3 regions of the Pseudomonas grandcourensis genome follow, and region 2 is predicted to be linked to each of the others. Evidence: predicted binding sites of a transcription regulator. Region 2 holds the regulator's gene; each other region holds the start of a gene.

Region 1 (6,530 bases), 730 kb from region 2:
CGGGTGTTTCAGTCTTCGCTGTCAACCTTGCGGCTGTCAGGTGCTTCTTTCGGCTCGGGCTGTTGGGCGCCGGCTTGTTGCGTGGTCGTCTGCTCAGGTACGTGCAGGCTTGGGAAGGGGAGATTAGGAATCTCGTGCATGGTTGCGCTCCTCGCTAAGTCTGTTGATAGATCTGGTAGATCCGCGCTTTAAAAAAGCCTGGGCAGGATACAGCACTGAAAATGACAAACGGACTTTTATATCCATTTGTTTCGACGGATGGGGTTGTATAGACAGATCGGTAACAGTCCGCAGAAAAAACTGTAGGAGCGAGCCTGCTCGCGATGGCGGAGTGTCATTCGACGTTGATGTCGACTGATGCGCCGCTATCGCGAGCAGGCTCGCTCCTACAGGGGATCTGCAGTGTTTGAAGGTTATTTGCAGACTTTGGCGATCGCCTCGGCCAGCAGATCCAGGCGCGTGGCATCAATACCCGCGACGTTGGCCCGGCCGGAGCTGACCATATACACGCTATGGTTGTCCCGCAGGTTCTTCACCTGCGCAGGCGACAGGCCGGTGTAGGAGAACATCCCGCGTTGCACGCCAATGTGCGCAAAACGCTCGCGCAAACCGTGAGGCTCCAGCGCCTCCACCAGACCGCTGCGCAATTGGGCGATACGCAGGCGCATGGCTTCCACTTCGTCAGCCCAGAGGTTTTTCAGCTCCGGGTCGCCGAGGATGGTTGCGACCACGGCCGCACCATGATCCGGCGGCGTCGACCACAGGTTGCGGGCGATGTTGGCCAGCTGGCTGCGGATGTCGGTGAGCTTGTCGGCGGTTTTCGCGCAGACAATCAGCGCGCCGATGCGGTCGCGGTACAGGCCGAAGTTCTTCGAGCAGGAACTGGTGATCAGCAGTTCCGGCAACTCGGCGGCGAACAGCCGGGTCGACCAGGCATCCTGGTCCAGGCCATCGCCGAATCCTTGATACGCGAAGTCGATCAGTGGCAGCAGTTCGCGCTTGCGTACGACCTCCAGCACCCGCTGCCAGTCATCCTGGGACAGGTCGAAACCGGTCGGGTTGTGGCAGCAGGCGTGCAGCAAGACCACGTCACCCTTGGGCGCTTCATTGAGCGCCGCCAGCATGCCATCGACGTCGAGACGGTTGTCGCTGCCCACGTAGGGGTAGTGGCTGACCTTGACCTTGGCTGCCGCGAAAATCGTTTCGTGGATCGGCCAGGTCGGGTTGCTCAACCACACGCCACGCCCAGGCAGGCACTGGGCGATGAAGTCCGCGCTCAGGCGCAAAGCCCCGGTGCCGCCCGGAGTCTGGGTGGCGCCGGCGCGTTGTGCGCTGATCAGCTTCGAGTCGGCACCCAGCACCAGCTCATTGATCGCTTTGCCGAACGCCGGTTCGCCGTGACCACCGATGTAGGTCTTGGTGGACTGGCGATCCACCAGGCGCTGCTCTGCAAGCTTCACCGACTGGAGAATCGGCGTCAGGCCCTGGGCGTCCTTGTAGACGCCCACGCCCAAATCGAACTTGCGCGGGTTCGGGTCCTGCGCGTAGGCCTCCATCAGGCCGAGGATCGGGTCGCCAGGTACTCGACCGATGGCGTCGAAATGCATTACTTGCGCCCCTCGGCGTCCTTCGCCACTTCGTCAGTGCGCGCGGCCATGATGAAGTCGTTGCGGTGCAGGCCCTTGATCGAGTGGCTCCACCAGGTCACGGTCACTTTGCCCCACTCGGTCAGCAGGCCCGGGTGGTGGCCTTCGGCCTCGGAGATTTCACCGACGGCGTTGGTGAACGCCAGGGCGTGCTTGAAGTTCTTGAACAGGAAGACCTTTTCCAGCTGCATGATGCTGTCACGTACTTCGATGTTCCAGTCCGGGATCTGCTTGATCAGGATCGGCAGTTCTTCGTCGCTGACTTGTGGGGCGTCGGCGCGGCAGGCTTCGCAATGGGCTTGAGTTAATGCGGTCATGATGTGTTCCTGAAATCGAATGTTGGGAAATCGGCCCTCAGTGCTACCACGCTAATCCAAAGCGATGGTTTCTGACAGGCTCACTTGATTCTAAAAGCGGCGGATCACGCGGCTTTTGGTTTTGGCGGAAATTTCGGTGCGTGCAGACCCATCTGCATCGCTTGCTTGACCATGCCCATGATGTCTTCGTGAGCGAGGTCGAACAGACGCTTGAGATTTGGCAACGCGAAGTACAGTGGCTGCAAGATGTCGATGCGGTACGGCGTGCGCATGCATTCCAGCGGATCGAACGCCTGATGCTCAGGCTCGTCCGACAGGCAATACACGGTCTCTTTCGGCGAGGACAGAATGCCGCCGCCATAGATGCGCTGGCCTTGCGGGGTGTCGACCAGGCCGAACTCGATGGTCATCCAGTATAGGCGCGCCAGGTACACGCGTTCTTCCTTGGTCGCCTTGAGGCCGAGTTTGCCGTAGGTGTGGGTGAATTCGGCGAACCACGGGTTGGTCAGCAGCGGGCAGTGACCGAAGATCTCGTGGAAAATGTCCGGCTCTTGCAAGTAGTCCAGTTCTTCGCGGGTACGAATAAAGGTCGCCACCGGAAACTGCTTGCTGGCGAGCAATTCGAAAAAGGTCTGGAAGGGAATCAGTGCGGGAACCCGGGCAACCTGCCAGCCGGTGGTTTCACCGAGGACCTTGTTGATTTCGCCGAGTTGAGGAATGCGGTCGTGGGGCAGACCGAGTTTTTCGATACCGTCCAGGTACTCCTGGCACGCACGCCCTTCGATCACTTTCAGTTGGCGAGTGATCAGCGTGTTCCACACCGCGTGTTCTTCGGCGGGGTAGTCGATAAAACCTTGCGCATCGGGCTCGCGAGCCACGTATTGCGTCTGCTTCATGCTGCTCTCCTGCTAGGGATTTCGTTCTTGTTATGTACTGCTATGGACCTAGAAATACCCCAAGGATTGCACTGTTGCAGCAGGTGTCTGGCGTCATGCGTAGGAAAAATCTTCGATAATCGTAAAGTTTTCGTTACGTGTTGGGCGTCGGTGCGCAAATGTTGAGATTGGCGGGTGGGAAAAGCCCTCCACCTGTCACATAATCTTGACGACTATCTGAGTGCCTCAGCAGAAATTATCCCTGCGCACCTTACTCACAGTTTTTTTGGGTCTTTATATGCGTATCAAAGTCCACTGCCAGAACCGCATCGGCATACTGCGCGACATTCTCAACCTGTTGGTGGAATACGGGATCAACGTGGCCCGCGGCGAGGTGGGCGGTGAGCATGGCAATGCCATCTACCTGCATTGCCCGAACCTGATCAACATTCAGTTCCAGGCCTTGCGTCCGAAATTCGAAGCGATTGCCGGGGTCTTTGGCGTCAAGCGTGTAGGGCTGATGCCCAGCGAGCGTCGGCACATGGAGCTCAATGCACTGCTCGGTGCGCTGGAGTTTCCGGTGCTGTCGATCGACATGGGCGGCTCCATCGTCGCGGCCAACCGGGCAGCGGCGCAGTTGCTTGGGGTGCGGGTCGATGAGGTGCCGGGGATTCCTCTGTCGCGGTACGCCGAAGATTTCGATTTGCCGGAACTGGTGCGCGCCAACAAGTCGCGGATCAACGGGCTGCGGGTCAAGGTCAAGGGCGATGTGTTCCTCGCCGACATCGCGCCGCTGCAATCGGAGCATGACGACAGTGAAGCGATGGCCGGTGCGGTGCTGACATTGCATCGCGCCGACCGGGTGGGCGAGCGCATCTACAACGTGCGCAAGCAGGAGTTGCGCGGCTTCGACAGCATCTTCCAAAGCTCGAAAGTCATGGCCGCCGTGGTACGCGAAGCGCGGCGCATGGCGCCGCTGGATGCGCCGCTGTTGATCGAAGGTGAGACCGGCACCGGCAAGGAATTGCTGGCGAGGGCCTGCCATCTGGCCAGCCCGCGTGGGCAGTCGCCATTGATGGCGCTCAATTGCGCGGGTCTGCCGGAGTCCATGGCCGAAACGGAATTGTTCGGCTATGGCCCGGGTGCCTTCGAAGGGGCGCGGGCCGAAGGCAAGCTCGGGCTGCTGGAACTGACGGCGGGCGGCACGTTGTTTCTCGATGGCGTCGGGGAAATGAGCCCACGCTTACAGGTGAAGTTGCTGCGCTTTTTGCAGGACGGTTGCTTCCGCCGTGTGGGCAGTGATGAAGAGGTCTACCTCGACGTGCGAGTGATCTGCGCGACCCAGGTCGACCTGTCCGAATTGTGCGCTCGCGGCGAGTTCCGCCAGGACCTCTATCACCGCTTGAATGTGTTGTCGCTGCACATCCCGCCGTTGCGCGAATGCCTCGACGGTTTGACGCCGCTGGTGGAGCACTTCCTCGATCAGGCCAGCCGGCAGATTGGATGCCCGCTGCCCAAACTCGCCCCGGCGGCGATGGAGCGGCTCAGCCACTACCATTGGCCGGGCAACGTGCGGCAACTGGAGAACGTGCTGTTCCAGGCGGTTTCCCTGTGCGACGGCGGCACGGTCAAGGCCGAGCACATTCGCCTGCCGGATTATGGTGTGCGTCAGCCCCTTGGCGATTTTTCGCTGGAGGGTGGGTTGGACGAGATCGTCGGGCGTTTCGAGAAGGCGGTGCTCGAGCGGCTGTATTCCGAGCATCCGAGCAGTCGGCAACTGGGCAAGCGGCTCGGGGTTTCGCATACCACCATTGCCAATAAGTTGCGCGAGTATGAGGTGGGCAAGGACAACAGCATTTAAGATCAAAAGATCGCAGCCTTCGGCAGCTCCTACGTCGAACCCTGTAGGAGCTGCCGAAGGCTGCGATCTTTTGATCCGTTGCCGCGAAGCGGCATGACACCGCCGGTTTTTCGTCTCTGATACAAATCACAAATCCCCTCTGAATTCCCCAAGTCCCCTGTTTGCCGGGCCCCGCGCCGTCAAAAACAAGTTGGTCTGCAAATTGCTTATGGCTCAGCAGTACAGCAGTGGGCGGCAAACGTCCGGCAGGCAGAGGAACAATTGTGGACAAGTACCTTTATGTGGCAATGACCGGCGCCAGCCAGAATGCACTGGCGCAAAAGGCTCATGCCAACAACCTCGCGAACATCTCCACCAACGGCTTCCAGAAAGACCTGGAGCAGGCCCGTTCGATGCCGGTGTTCGGTGACAGCTTTCCGGCGCGTGCGTTTGCCATGTCCGAACGTCCGGCCACGGACTTCTCCCCTGGCTCACTGGTGGAAACCGGCCGCGACCTCGACGTTGCCGTGCAAGGCGGCGGCTGGATTGCCGTACAGACGCCCGATGGCGGTGAAAGCTACGTGCGCACCGGCAGCCTGAACGTTGACGCCCTGGGCGTGCTGCGCGCCGGCAATGGCATGCCGGTCATGGGCAATGGCGGGCCGATTGCCGTGCCGCCGGAGCAGCAGATCGAAGTCGGCGAGGACGGCACCATCAGCATCCGCGCGATGGGCGAAGGTCCCCGGGTGATGGCTGAAGTCGACCGTATCAAGCTGGTCAACCCGGACCTCAAGAACATGACCAAGGGCCTGGATGGTTCGATCCACACCAAGGACGGCAAGCCGGCGCAGGCCGATGCCAACGTCAAGCTGGTGTCCGGGTTCCTCGAGTCGAGCAACGTCAATGCCGTGGAAGAGATGACCTCGGTTCTGGCCTTGTCCAAGCAGTTCGAACTGCACATCAAGATGATGAACACCGCCAAAGACGATGACCAGGCCATGGCTCGGGTCTTGCAGATCAGCTAATTACCAGAACGTCGCGCCGTAAAACAGGCGCACGAGGAGAATCGAATGCTTCCGGCTCTATGGGTTGCCAAGACAGGTCTGTCCGCCCAGGACACCAACCTGACCACCATTTCCAACAACCTGGCCAACGTGTCGACCACGGGTTTCAAACGTGATCGCGCCGAGTTCCAGGACCTGCTCTACCAGATCAAGCGTCAACCAGGCGCCCAGTCGACCCAGGACAGCGAACTGCCGTCGGGCCTGCAACTGGGTACCGGTGTGCGCATCGTCGGCACCCAGAAAAACTTCACCGCCGGCAGCCTGCAAACCACCGAGCAGCCACTGGACATGGCCATCGACGGTCGCGGTTTCTTCCAGATCCTGCAACCGGATGGCACCACGTCCTACACCCGTGACGGTACGTTCCACCTGGACTCCAACGGCCAGATCGTCAACGCCAGCGGCTTTGCCTTGGAGCCGGCCATTGTCATTCCGAACGACGCGCAGACCTTCACGGTCGGCCGCGACGGCACCGTGTCCATCACCGTCGCCGGCAACCCGGCCGCCCAGGTGATCGGTAACCTGCAAACCGCCGACTTCATCAACCCGGCCGGCCTGCAGGCCGTGGGCAACAACCTGTTCCTGGAAACCGCCGCCAGTGGTGCGCCGCAAGTCGGCACCCCGGGCCTGGCCGGTTTCGGCACCACGCTGCAGAACACCCTGGAAACGTCCAACGTCAGCACCGTTGAGGAGATGGTCAACATGATCACCACCCAGCGCGCCTACGAGATGAACTCCAAGGTGATCTCCACCGCCGACCAGATGCTCTCGTTCGTAACGCAGAATCT
Region 2 (6,530 bases):
GCCGCAAGTACAGCGCGGCACTCTGTTGAAGGACGCGCTGATGGAAATGACCCGCAAAGGCCTGGGAATGACCGTGATCCTGGAAGCCGATGGAAAACTGGCCGGGATCTTCACCGACGGTGACTTGCGTCGCACGCTGGACCGCAGCATCGACATCCATAGCGCTACAATCGACCAGGTCATGACTGCACACGGCAAGACTGCCCGCGCCGAGATGCTCGCCGCCGAAGCGCTGAAAATCATGGAAGACCATAAAATCAACGCGCTGGTCGTGGTCGACCGTGAAGACCGCCCGGTCGGCGCCTTGAACATGCACGACTTGCTGCGTGCAGGAGTAATGTAATGAGTGCAGACCTGCTGCAACGCGGCAAACAGATCAAGCTGGCGGTGTTCGATGTCGATGGCGTGCTGACCGACGGGCGCCTGTACTTCCTCGAAGACGGCAGCGAATTCAAGACGTTCAACACCCTCGACGGCCAGGGCATCAAGATGCTGATGGCCGCTGGCGTACAGACCGCCATCATCAGTGGCCGCAAGACCCCGGTGGTCGAGCGACGAGCCAAAAACCTCGGCATCCCGCATCTCTATCAGGGTCGCGAAGATAAACTGGTGGTGCTCGACGAACTGCTGGCCCAACTCAACCTGAGCTATGAACAGGTGGCCTACCTCGGCGATGACCTGCCTGACCTGCCGGTGATTCGTCGCGTCGGCCTGGGCATGGCCGTGGCCAATGCCGCCGGTTTCGTGCGTGAACACGCTCACGGCATCACCCTCGCCCGTGGCGGCGAAGGTGCCGCTCGCGAATTCTGCGAATTGATCCTGCGCGCCCAGGACCGCCTCGATGCGGCCAATGCGGCGTACCTGTGAGCCCATTATGCTGAGCAAAAAGTTTCGCAACATGCTGATGTTCACTTGCATCGCGGCGATATTCGCCGCGGTTGGCTACTGGAACATCAGCCCGGAACGCTTCCTCGACAAGCCGGTAACGCCGGTCGATGAAAGCGCGATCGACTATTACGCCATCAACGCCCACAGCGTGCAGTACCTGCCGGACGGCAAGCTGCAATATGATCTGGTGTCCGACAAGGTCGAGCACCTGAAGGCGACCGAGGTGACATTGCTGACCAACCCCGACCTGAATGTGTTCCGCGGCACTGAATTCCCGTGGCACGTCCAGAGCCTGCGCGGCGAGGTCAACCCAGATGGCACACAGGTCGAACTGATCGATGACGTGCGAATCACGCGCTTCGACGAGAAAAACCGCAAGACCCTGATCACCAGCACCCGCATGACCGTGTTCCCGCAGCAGCAATATGCGCAGACCGAGCAAGACGTTAGAATCGACGGCGCTGGCGGTGTATCGACTGGCAAGGGAATGAAAGCGTATTTGAAAGAAAGCAGGATACACCTGCTATCGAACGTAAGAGGACAGTATGAGGCTCGTTAAAACCCTCCCGATTTTGCTCAGTCTGGGCGCAGCACTGGGAAGCGTGAGCGCCTGGGCTCTGCCGGAAGATCAACAGCAGCCTATCCGCATTCAGGCCGACGATGCCCAACTGGACGACAAGCAAGGTATTGCTACCTATAAGGGTGACGTGATCATCACCCAAGGCTCGATGAAGGTGACAGGCAACACCGTTACCATCACCCGCACCCCGACTGGCGACATTGACGTAGTGACCTCGGTGGGCAACCTTGCGTACTTCGAGCAATTGCAAACGGCCGGCGATACCAAGCCTGTTCAGGGCTGGGGCGTGACGATCCAGTATCACGCCACGCAAAATCGCGTCGTACTGATCGACAAGGCCAAAGTTGTCGACAAGGACAACAACGTCACCCAAGGCGAGAAAATTGTCTACGACACGGACAAGAAACTCGCCAGCGCCGGTCGCGCCACAGGCAGCAAGGTCACCGAGTCGCGCCCGCGTATCGACATGGTGATCCAGCCGAAGAAGAAAACCGACGAGAAAAAGGCCCAGTAATGGCAACTCTGAAAGCTCAGCATCTGGCCAAGAGCTACAAGAGCCGCCAGGTCGTGCGTGACGTCAGCCTGTCCATCGACAGCGGCCAGATCGTCGGCCTGCTTGGCCCGAACGGCGCCGGCAAGACCACCTGCTTCTACATGATCGTCGGCCTGGTGCAGGCCGACCAGGGCCGCGTCCTGATCGATGATCTGGACGTCAGCCACCAGCCGATGCACGGCCGCGCAAAGGCCGGTATCGGCTACCTGCCGCAAGAAGCATCGATCTTCCGCAAACTGTCGGTGGCCGACAACATCATGGCCATCCTCGAGACCCGCAAGGAACTCGACAAGGCCGGCCGTCGCAAGGAGCTGGAAAGCCTGCTGCAGGAGTTCCACATCAGCCACATCCGCGACAACCTGGGCATGAGCCTGTCCGGTGGTGAGCGCCGCCGCGTGGAAATCGCCCGCGCCCTGGCCACCAACCCGAAATTCATCCTCCTCGACGAACCCTTCGCCGGCGTGGACCCGATTTCGGTCGGCGACATCAAGCAGATCATTCACCACCTCAAGGCCAAAGGCATTGGCGTGCTGATCACGGACCACAACGTTCGTGAAACCCTGGATATCTGTGAAACCGCCTATATCGTCAATGACGGCCAACTGATCGCCGAAGGCGACGCAGAGACCATCCTGGCCAACGACCTGGTCAAGGAAGTGTACCTGGGCCATGAGTTCCGCCTGTAAGCGCTGAGCCGTGCCCAGGCAGTTGCCCGGGCACCTGACCGGCCCACTCACCAGCGCCTCGTGCCGACAAGCGTGGTCAGCCCTCAACAAGGGCAGCGCAGCAACACAGCTTTATAGTTTTTATTGTTACAGCGCTCTAGGCAAACCCTTTAGTTTCAGGCATATAATTTGCTTAAGTTTGGCGCCCCGGCGCCCTGTAGTGGATGGCGCATGTGCGCCGGCGAATAAGGTGTTAAGCCCCTGCCATGAAACCATCGCTAGTCTTGAGAATGGGCCAGCAGCTGACGATGACACCGCAGCTGCAACAGGCCATCCGCCTGCTCCAATTGTCGACCCTGGACCTGCAACAGGAAATCCAGGAGGCCCTGGAGTCCAATCCGATGCTCGAACGCCAGGAAGAAGGCGACGACTTCGACAATTCCGACCCCTTGGCCGACAACGCCGAACAAAAGCCCAACACTGACATCCAGGAGCCCTCCTACCAGGAAAGCGCCCCTACGGTTGATAACCTTGAGGAAGGCGACTGGAACGAACGCATTCCCAACGAACTTCCCGTCGATACTGCCTGGGAAGACGTATACCAGACCAGCGCCAGCAGCCTGCCAAGCAACGACGATGACGAGTGGGACTTCACCACCCGCACCTCGGCCGGCGAAAGCCTGCAGAGCCACTTGCTGTGGCAACTGAACCTGGCCCCGATGTCCGACACCGATCGCCTGATCGCCGTGACCCTGATCGACTGCATCAACAATCAGGGCTACCTGGACGAAACCCTCGAGGAAATCCTCGAAGCCTTCGACCCGGAACTGGACATCGAACTGGACGAAATCGAAGCCGTCCTGCACCGCATCCAGCAATTCGAGCCCGCCGGCATCGGCGCCCGCAACCTGGGCGAATGCCTGCTGCTGCAATTGCGCCAGCTGCCTGCCAAGACCCCTTGGCTGGCCGAGGCCAAGCGCCTGGTCACCGATTACATCGACCTGCTTGGCAGCCGCGACTACAGCCAGTTGATGCGTCGCATGAAGCTCAAGGAAGACGAACTGCGCCAGGTCATCGAGCTGGTCCAGAGCCTCAACCCTCGTCCGGGCTCGCAGATCGAGTCCACCGAAGCCGAGTACGTCGTTCCTGACGTCATCGTGCGCAAGGACAACGAGCGCTGGCTGGTGGAGCTCAATCAGGAGTCAGTGCCACGGCTGCGGGTCAACGCCCAGTACGCTGGTTTCGTGCGCCGCGCCGACACCAGCGCCGACAATACCTTCATGCGCAATCAGTTGCAGGAGGCCCGCTGGTTCATCAAGAGCCTGCAAAGCCGCAATGAAACCCTGATGAAGGTTGCCACCCAGATCGTCGAGCATCAGCGCGGCTTTCTGGAGTACGGCGACGAAGCTATGAAGCCGCTGGTCCTGCATGACATCGCCGAAGCGGTGGGCATGCATGAGTCGACGATTTCACGGGTGACCACCCAGAAGTTCATGCACACCCCCCGGGGCATTTATGAACTGAAGTACTTTTTTTCCAGTCACGTAAGCACCTCCGAAGGCGGCGAATGCTCGTCCACGGCGATCCGGGCGATCATCAAAAAACTGGTTGCAGCGGAAAATCAGAAAAAGCCGTTGAGTGACAGCAAGATCGCTGGTTTACTGGAGGCACAAGGCATTCAGGTGGCTCGCCGCACCGTCGCCAAGTACCGCGAATCCCTCGGGATCGCGCCTTCGAGCGAACGCAAGCGGTTGATGTAGGGCCACGCCACAGCGTTCCAGTGGTAGATCATCTGATCTACCGCTTTATGCACTGGCAACGAAGGAGAAGCTGTATGCAAGTCAACATCAGTGGACACCAACTGGAAGTGACCGAACCTCTTCGCACCTACATCGGCGAAAAACTCGAGCGATTGGAGCGACATTTCGACAAGATCACTAATGTGCAGGTCACGATGACCGTCGAAAAACTGAAGCAGAAAATCGAAGCCACGCTACATATTCCCGGGAATGAAGTGGTCGCCAACGCGGAACATACCGATATGTATGCCGCGATCGACGCACTCACCGACAAGCTGGATAAACAACTCAAAAAGCATAAGGAAAAGACCCAGAGCCTCCTTCAGGGCGCAACCGGTCGTTAACACTCCCTACCCATGATCCGACTTGAAAGTATCCTGACCCCCGGCCGTTCCCTGGTGAACGTGCCGGGAGGCAGTAAAAAGAAAGCCCTCGAACAAATTGCCAATCTGATCGCCCGCGAAGTGCCGGCCCTGGAGATGCAAGATGTCTTCGAGGCACTGATTGCCCGTGAAAAACTCGGCTCCACCGGGTTTGGCAATGGCATCGCCATTCCACATTGCCGCCTCAAGGGCTGTGTTTCGCCCATCAGTGCATTGATGCACCTGGACGCCCCTATCGATTTCGACGCCATCGATGGCGCGCCGGTTGACCTGCTGTTCGTGCTGCTGGTCCCGGAAGCCGCCACCGATGCGCACCTTGAGCTGCTGCGACAGATCGCCAGCATGCTCGACCGCAAGGAAGTGCGCGAAAAGCTGCGTAGTGCTGCAAGCAACGAAGCCCTGTATCAGGTTGTCCTGGACGAGCAAAACGGTCAGTAATCATGCGCTTGATCATCGTCAGTGGCCGTTCCGGCTCAGGTAAAAGTACCGCCCTCAACGTTCTTGAGGACAACGGCTACTACTGCATCGACAATCTGCCTGCCGGCCTGCTGCCGGAGCTGGCCGAACGCGCCCTGGTTCATACCGAGATGTTGCAACCGCTGGTCGCCGTTTCCATTGATGCGCGCAACCTGCCCAGCCACCTGTCACGCTTCCCCGACCTGCTCGAAGAAGTCCGTGCGCGCCACATCCAGTGCGACGTGCTGTACCTGGACGCCGACGAAGAAACCCTGCTCAAGCGTTTCTCGGAAACCCGCCGACGTCACCCCCTGAGCAACGCCAACCGCTCGCTGGCCGAAGCCATCAACGTTGAGAGCGTCCTGCTCGGGCCGATTGCCGACCTTGCCGATCTCAAGATCAACACCACCAACCTGAACCTGTACCAACTGCGCGACGCCATCAAACTGCGTCTGTTGAATCAGCCCGAGCCTGGGACTGCGTTCCTGGTGGAGTCTTTTGGCTTCAAGCGCGGCATGCCGGTGGACGCCGACCTGGTGTTCGATGTGCGCTGCCTGCCCAACCCTTACTGGAAACCGGAATTGCGCGAGCAGTCCGGGCTCGACCAACCGGTTGCCGAATACCTGGCGGCACAGCCGGATGTCGAAGAGATGTTCCAGGACATTTCCACATACCTGCTAAAGTGGCTGCCTCGTTTTGCCGCCAGCAACCGCGCCTACGTCACCATTGCCATAGGCTGCACTGGTGGACATCACCGCTCCGTCTACCTGACCGAGCGTCTGGGGCAGACGCTGCAACAATCCCTGAAGAACGTCCAGGTCCGCCACCGCGACCTCAGCTAAAGGATTCACATCGCGATGCCTGCTCTGGAAATCGAAATCATCAATAAACTGGGCCTGCACGCTCGCGCTTCTGCAAAATTCGTTGGGGTCGCGGGTCAGTTCCCGTGCCAGATCCGGGCCGGTCGTACACCAGAGTCCATGGTCGATGGCAAAAGCATCATGGCGATGATGATGCTGGCCGCCGGCAAAGGCACCACGATCCACTTGAGCACCGAAGGCGAGCAGGAACAGGAAGCGCTGGATGCGCTGGTAGCGTTGATCAACAACTTCTTCGACGAAGGCGAGTAATACAAACCAAAAAGCCCCTCGCCACAAATCAAGCGAGGGCTGTATCCATCACCATCATCAAACAAAACCCCATCAG
Region 3 (6,530 bases), 1.2 Mb from region 2:
CCATCGCCAGCCGTGATCCGCAGCACTATAAAAGCTCGGTGGGCACCTTGTTCCTGAGCTACATCGCTGAAGTCATGGGTCGCGTGCTGCCACGGGTCAACAACTCCCTGCGCTCGGTACGCTGAACATGGAACGACAACTGGACGCTTACTGCGAACACCTGCGCAGTGAGCGGCAGGTGTCGCCGCACACGCTGTCGGCCTACCGCCGCGACCTCGATAAAGTGCTGGGCTGGTGCGTCAAACAGAATATCGGCAGCTGGACGGCGCTGGACATCCAGCGCCTGCGCAGCCTGGTTGCCCGTCTGCACGCCCAGGGTCAATCGTCCCGCAGTCTGGCGCGATTGCTGTCGGCCGTTCGCGGGCTCTATCACTACCTGAACCGCGAAGGCCTGTGCGACCACGACCCGGCCAATGGCCTTGCGCCGCCTAAAGGCGAACGCCGCCTGCCGAAAACCCTCGATACCGACCGCGCACTGCAACTGCTGGAAGGTGGTGTGGAGGATGACTTTCTGGCTCGCCGGGATCAGGCGATTCTCGAGCTTTTCTATTCCTCCGGGCTGCGGCTGTCGGAGCTGACAGGGCTCAATTTCGATCAACTCGACCTGGCTGACGGCATGGTCCAGGTGCTCGGCAAAGGCAGCAAGACCCGTCTGCTGCCGGTAGGCAAGAAGGCCCGCGAAGCGCTGGAGCAGTGGCTGCCATTGCGGGCCATGGCCAACCCGGCGGACGATGCGGTGTTTGTCAGCCAGCAAGGCCGCCGCCTCGGCCCCCGGGCGATCCAGGTGCGGGTCAAGGCTGCCGGCGAGCGCGAACTGGGGCAGAACCTGCACCCGCACATGCTGCGGCACTCCTTCGCCAGCCATTTGCTGGAATCCTCCCAGGACCTGCGCGCGGTACAGGAACTGCTTGGCCACTCGGACATCAAGACCACGCAGATCTACACCCACCTGGACTTCCAGCACCTGGCCACGGTCTACGACAGCGCCCACCCACGGGCCAAACGCATTAAGGGCGACGATTCATGAGCATTCAGTTGATCACCTTCGACCTCGACGACACCCTGTGGGATACCGCCCCCGTCATCGTCAGCGCCGAAGCCGTTTTGCGTGAATGGCTGACCGAGCACGCGCCCAATCTGGGGGCGGTGCCGGTGGAGCATTTGTGGGCCATTCGTGAGCGCATATTGAGCAACGAGCCCAGCCTCAAGCACCGCATCAGCGCCCTGCGTCGACGGGTACTGTTCCATGCACTGGAAGAGTCCGGTTATGGGCATGACGAAGCCTCGGATCTGGCGGACAAGAGTTTTGAAGTATTCCTGCACGCTCGGCATCAGATCGAAGTATTTCCAGAGGTCGAACCGACCCTGGAAATCCTCGCCAATCATTACGCCCTCGGCGTGGTCACCAATGGCAACGCCGATGTGCGTCGGCTGGGCCTGGCGGATTACTTCAAGTTTGCGCTGTGTGCCGAAGACATCGGCATCGCCAAACCCGATGCACGATTGTTCCATGAGGCCTTGCAGCGCGGTGGCGTGACCGCTGAATCGGCGGTGCACATTGGCGATCATCCGGGGGATGACATTGCCGGAGCGCAACAGGCGGGAATGCGGGCGATCTGGTTCAACCCGGCGGGCAAGATCTGGGAAGCCGAGCGCTTGCCCGATGCGGAGATTCGCAGCCTGACCGATTTGCCGGCGCTATTGGCGAGTTGGAACAAGGCCTCGGCCTGACGAAAAAACCCGTGGGATCACCACAGGTTTCAAATTTTTGTTTCAGGCATGAAAAAGCCCGCAGCGACGGCGGGCTTTTTCAGCAAGCGGATAGCAGGCTCAGATAGGCCGGCTGCCGTACTTGTTGTCCGGCTTCTTGGGCGGATCGGCGACCACATTGGCCTCCACTTCCTGCACCTTGCCACCTTTGGCCAAAAACTCCTCCATGGCCCGCGCGAGAGCATCGCGTTCCTTGTTCTTGGCTTCGACACTCGGCAGCTCATCGACCGATACCGCTGCCTTGGCCTTGCCTTTGGCGGTCGGAACCGGCGCATCACCGCCGTCGTCTTCAGCGACGTCTTCCGCCGCTGCTTCCAGACCTTCTTCGGTTTCGTCGTCGCCTACTTCGAGGTCGTCGTTTTCCAGATCATCGTCGCTCATGTTCTACCTCATGACTTGCGAAAAGCAGATTAGTTATAGCCCAGCTTTGCCCTCTGTCGAAGGCTGCAGGAAAAAATTCAACAGCCGCTGCTGACCAGCGGCTATGCCTCTTCACCGTGCACGGTGGCGAGGACTTTACGGGCACCGCCATGATCACGGTGCTCGCCCAGATAAACACCTTGCCAGGTCCCCAACGCCAACCGGCCTGCCGAAATCGGCAAACTGAGCTGACAGCCAAGTACGCTGGCCTTGAAGTGCGCCGGGAGGTCGTCCAGGCCTTCGTCGTTATGCTCATAGCCGTCTGTTCCTTGTGGGATCAGACGATTGAAAAATCGTTCGAAGTCGCGACGTACCGCCGGATCGGCGTTCTCGTTGATGGTCAACGACGCCGAGGTATGCTGCAGCCACAGATGCAACAGACCAACCCGACACGCCTTGAGTTCAGGCAGGCCGGCGAGTAACTCGTCCGTTACCAGGTGAAAGCCCCGGGGCCTCGCCCGCAAGGTAATCAGAGTCTGTTGCCACATACAGTTCTCCGCACGTTCGGGGCGCATTCTAGCGCGCTCTGGGAAAAAACAAAGGCCCTAATATTCCTTCAATCCTGTAAGCCTTTGGCTGCACAAAAACACCCGACGTAAACATCGTAAAACCTGTAGGAAAAAACCTTTCAGCTCAGCCTTCAATGACAAATTCCAGACAAAAAAATGCCCGGCAAGCCGGGCAGTTTTTTATGCGCTTGCTTACAAGTTGTAGCCGCGTTCGTTGTGAAGCGCCAGATCGATGCCGACCGCTTCTTCTTCTTCGTTGATACGCAGGCCCATGACCGCATCCAGCACCTTGAGGATGATGTATGTAGCGATCGCGGTGTAGATCACCGTGAAGCCCACGCCTTTGCACTGAATCCACACTTGTGCGGCGATGTCGGTCACGGTGCCGAAGCCACCCAGGGACGGCGCAGCGAACACACCCGTCAGGATTGCGCCGAGGATACCGCCGATACCGTGCACGCCGAACGCGTCCAGGGAGTCGTCATAGCCGAGCTTGCGCTTGAGGGTGGTGGCGCAGAAGAAGCACACCACGCCAGCCGCCAGACCGATTACCAGCGCGCCCATCGGGCCAACGGTGCCGGCAGCCGGAGTAATTGCCACCAGACCGGCAACCACGCCCGAAGCGATGCCCAGTGCGCTAGGTTTGCCGTGTGTTAGCCACTCGGCAAACATCCAGCCCAGCGCAGCAGCGGCGGTAGCAATCTGAGTCACCAGCATCGCCATGCCGGCGGTGCCGTTGGCCGCAGCGGCGGAACCGGCGTTGAAACCGAACCAGCCGACCCACAGCATGGCCGCGCCCATCAGGGTGTAACCGAGGTTGTGCGGCGCCATCGGCGTGGTCGGGAAGCCCTTGCGCTTGCCCAGCACCAGGCAGGCAACCAGACCAGCCACACCGGCGTTGATATGCACCACGGTGCCACCAGCGAAATCGAGCACGCCCCAGTCCCACAGCAGACCACCGTTGCCGGACCAGACCATGTGTGCGATCGGCGCATATACCAGGGTGAACCAGATGCCCATGAACACCAGCATCGCGGAGAACTTCATCCGCTCGGCGAAGGCGCCGACGATCAGCGCCGGAGTGATGATCGCGAAAGTCATCTGGAAGGTGACGAACACCGCCTCAGGGAACAGCGCCGCAGGCCCGGTCAGGCTGGCTGGCGTGATGCCGGCGAGGAATGCCTTGCCCATGCCGCCGAAGAACGAGTTGAAGTTGATGACGCCCTGCTCCATGCCCGTGGTGTCGAACGCGATGCTGTAGCCATAAATGACCCACAGGACGCTGATCAGACCGGTAATGGCGAAGCACTGCATCATCACGGAAAGAATGTTTTTCGACCGAACCATGCCGCCGTAGAACAGCGCGAGGCCAGGAATGGTCATGAACAGCACCAAGGCTGTCGAGGTCATCATCCAGGCGGTGTCGCCGGAGTTGAGGACTGGGGCCGCCACTTCGTCTGCCGCCAGAGCAAGGCTGGGCATTACGATGGACAACAGGGCTCCTAGCCCTGCGAGTTTACGCAGAGTCATATTGTTTTCTCCTGGGGCGTTGGGTTTGTGGCGGCTTAGATTGCGTCGGTATCGGTTTCGCCGGTACGGATGCGAATCGCCTGTTCCAGATTGACCACGAAGATCTTGCCGTCACCGATCTTGCCGGTGTTGGCAGCCTTGGTGATGGCCTCGATTACCCGGTCCAGATCCTTGTCGTCGATGGCGACGTCGATCTTCACCTTGGGCAGGAAATCGACCACGTATTCCGCGCCGCGATACAGCTCGGTGTGACCCTTCTGCCGACCAAAGCCTTTGACTTCAGTGACGGTAATGCCCTGCACGCCGATCTCGGACAGCGACTCGCGTACGTCGTCCAGCTTGAACGGCTTGATGATGGCAGTGACTAGCTTCATGAAAACTCTCTCCCGAATTGGTGGACTTGCCCCAGGAAAACAAACCCGACTCAAGTCTAAGCGCAGTGCCTGGCTTTGTAACGCATCGTCGGCCCTGACCTGCCCGTCCGACGCCCCTCACGAAACACTCCCCCGCTTCGCTTGGCGCACTGCGTTCGTCACAGTGACTGCATCAGTGCATGGGTCATCAGGGTCTAAGCAGAAAGCTTGCCATCTCCACAAAAACTATTGTTTTCAATCCTTTACCCGCAGATGACTGCTACTTCGCAACAACACCCGACGCGATACGCACAACAACGGTGCGACACCGTCCGTCCCCATGCGCGAAAAGCGTGCATCACTTGCCCGCGCAAATGACTATAGACACCGCGTGATACACTGCCCGGCATTGTTTCCAGGACATTGCTCATGCTCGCGCCAAAAGATTTCCTCGACGCCCTCACCGGCACCGCCTCCCGCCTCTTCAGCGGCGACACGCCTTTGCCGAAAGCAGAAATCGAAAGCCAGTTCAAAATGTTGCTGCAGAGCGGCTTCAGCAAACTGGATCTGGTGAGCCGGGAAGAATTCGATAGCCAGATGGTTGTATTGGCACGCACCCGGGCGCGGCTGGAGAGCCTTGAGGCGAAGGTGGCGGAGCTGGAGGCGAAGCTGAATCCGCCGACTGAATAAATTCTGATGTGAAATGCAGTCCCCTTGTGGGAGTGAGCCTGCTCGCGATTGAAGGTCGGAACGACCTTGCGCTTCACCTGTAGGAGCTGCCGAAGGCTGCGATCTTTTGATCGCAAGCCCCGCAACAATCCCGGCAACGTCCTACATACATCACGCCGCAGTCCGATTGCGTCGCCAAGTATCCAGTCTCTAAGCTCATCCCCTGCTGAATGTTCAGCATCGGGTTTGGCGACCTGGATAGCATCCGACGCACCGCGACCACGTTCGAACCGGGGAAGTAACCCATCTCGAATTATGGCAGCTGTGCGTGGGAGACCTTCGGGTCTGCCGGTTTCCGGATGCACCGGTTCGCCAACCCGCGCATAGCTGCCACCCTTTTCGTTTGGCGACGATCAGAGGCAGTTTCCTCCATTCGAATCCGGGAGCTGCACCATGGACGAAAACCATCTAATCCCTCACGTCTTCACCCGACACAAACTCCACCTCCACGCCCTTCTTATAGAAAACCAACCCTGGTTCAGCGCCCGCGACCTGGGCCGCCTCCTTCGCCTTTATATCGACGAACGCACCGTCCGAAAACTCGACCCAGACCAACGCCAAACCGCCCGAGCATTCATCCACGGTCACATCGAAAACACCCTGCTGATCAGCGAATCCGGCGTCTACGCCTTGCTGGTCTATCACTACTGCCCCGAATACCGAGCCTTACGCGAATGGCTCACCCACGAAGTTGTTCCCGCCCTGCGAGATGCCCAATACCCCACCACAACTGAACGCCCGCAACTGAGCCTGCTCAACTGGCCGGAAATGTCGTTGAGCCTGCTGCACTGGAACAACCAGCCGTGGATCCGGTTGCAGGATGTGCCGCAGCTATTGCCTGATCAGGTTACTCCCAGGCCTGCTATCAATGCGCCTTGGTGGAAAAGAGCCGCGAAGATGCTTCACGCATTCTGAATAAAAAACCCCACGCTTTCGGCGTGGGGTTCAATAAATCCAAGACAACAATCAGGCGCAGTGCGCAAGCCGCTCGACCTGATCCCGGATCGCAGCCCCTCGTTCAATCTCGGCTTTGCGCAAATCGTAAGTCGATTGCAGGTTCAGCCAAAATTCCGGGGTCGTGTCCAGACAGATAGATAACCTAAGAGCCATATCAGCACTGACACCCCGACGCTGGAGCACAATATCGTTCACCGTAGGTGTCGACACGTTCAACGCTCTGGCCAACGCTGCAGCCGTAAGGCTCAGAGGCTCCAGGTAT

The links. The regulator sigma-54, encoded in region 2, starts transcription at its own class of promoters, with help from an activator protein. The targets are predictions, from matches to a motif close to ANTGGCATNNANNTTGCTNT.
Region 1: the regulator sigma-54 is predicted to act here: its motif matches at 4,889-4,908, upstream of AABM52_RS07590 (flagellar basal body rod protein FlgF).
Region 3: the regulator sigma-54 is predicted to act here: its motif matches at 4,799-4,818, upstream of glnK (P-II family nitrogen regulator).

What each region holds. Positions count from the first base shown of each region.
Region 1 is NZ_CP150919.1:1,719,050-1,725,579, forward strand. Features, by position in the region: gene AABM52_RS07565 (hypothetical protein) at 9-140, opposite strand; gene AABM52_RS07570 (amino acid aminotransferase) at 414-1,607, opposite strand; gene AABM52_RS07575 (4a-hydroxytetrahydrobiopterin dehydratase) at 1,607-1,963, opposite strand; gene phhA (phenylalanine 4-monooxygenase) at 2,068-2,859, opposite strand; gene AABM52_RS07585 (sigma-54-dependent transcriptional regulator) at 3,137-4,699, shown strand; gene AABM52_RS07590 (flagellar basal body rod protein FlgF) at 4,963-5,703, shown strand; gene flgG (flagellar basal-body rod protein FlgG) at 5,749-6,530, shown strand, end outside.
Region 2 is NZ_CP150919.1:990,464-996,993, reverse strand. Features, by position in the region: gene AABM52_RS04285 (KpsF/GutQ family sugar-phosphate isomerase) at 1-343, shown strand, start outside; gene AABM52_RS04280 (HAD family hydrolase) at 343-867, shown strand; gene lptC (LPS export ABC transporter periplasmic protein LptC) at 875-1,447, shown strand; gene lptA (lipopolysaccharide transport periplasmic protein LptA) at 1,434-1,982, shown strand; gene lptB (LPS export ABC transporter ATP-binding protein) at 1,982-2,707, shown strand; gene AABM52_RS04260 (RNA polymerase factor sigma-54) at 2,953-4,446, shown strand; gene raiA (ribosome-associated translation inhibitor RaiA) at 4,521-4,829, shown strand; gene ptsN (PTS IIA-like nitrogen regulatory protein PtsN) at 4,842-5,306, shown strand; gene rapZ (RNase adapter RapZ) at 5,309-6,166, shown strand; gene AABM52_RS04240 (HPr family phosphocarrier protein) at 6,182-6,454, shown strand; gene AABM52_RS04235 (ZIP family metal transporter) at 6,483-6,530, opposite strand, start outside.
Region 3 is NZ_CP150919.1:6,572,102-6,578,631, forward strand. Features, by position in the region: gene AABM52_RS29665 (DUF484 family protein) at 1-125, shown strand, start outside; gene xerC (tyrosine recombinase XerC) at 128-1,027, shown strand; gene AABM52_RS29675 (HAD-IA family hydrolase) at 1,024-1,731, shown strand; gene sutA (transcriptional regulator SutA) at 1,831-2,151, opposite strand; gene AABM52_RS29685 (secondary thiamine-phosphate synthase enzyme YjbQ) at 2,253-2,678, opposite strand; gene AABM52_RS29690 (ammonium transporter) at 2,892-4,229, opposite strand; gene glnK (P-II family nitrogen regulator) at 4,265-4,603, opposite strand; gene AABM52_RS29700 (accessory factor UbiK family protein) at 5,012-5,272, shown strand; gene AABM52_RS29705 (Bro-N domain-containing protein) at 5,705-6,226, shown strand; gene AABM52_RS29710 (HigA family addiction module antitoxin) at 6,278-6,530, opposite strand, start outside.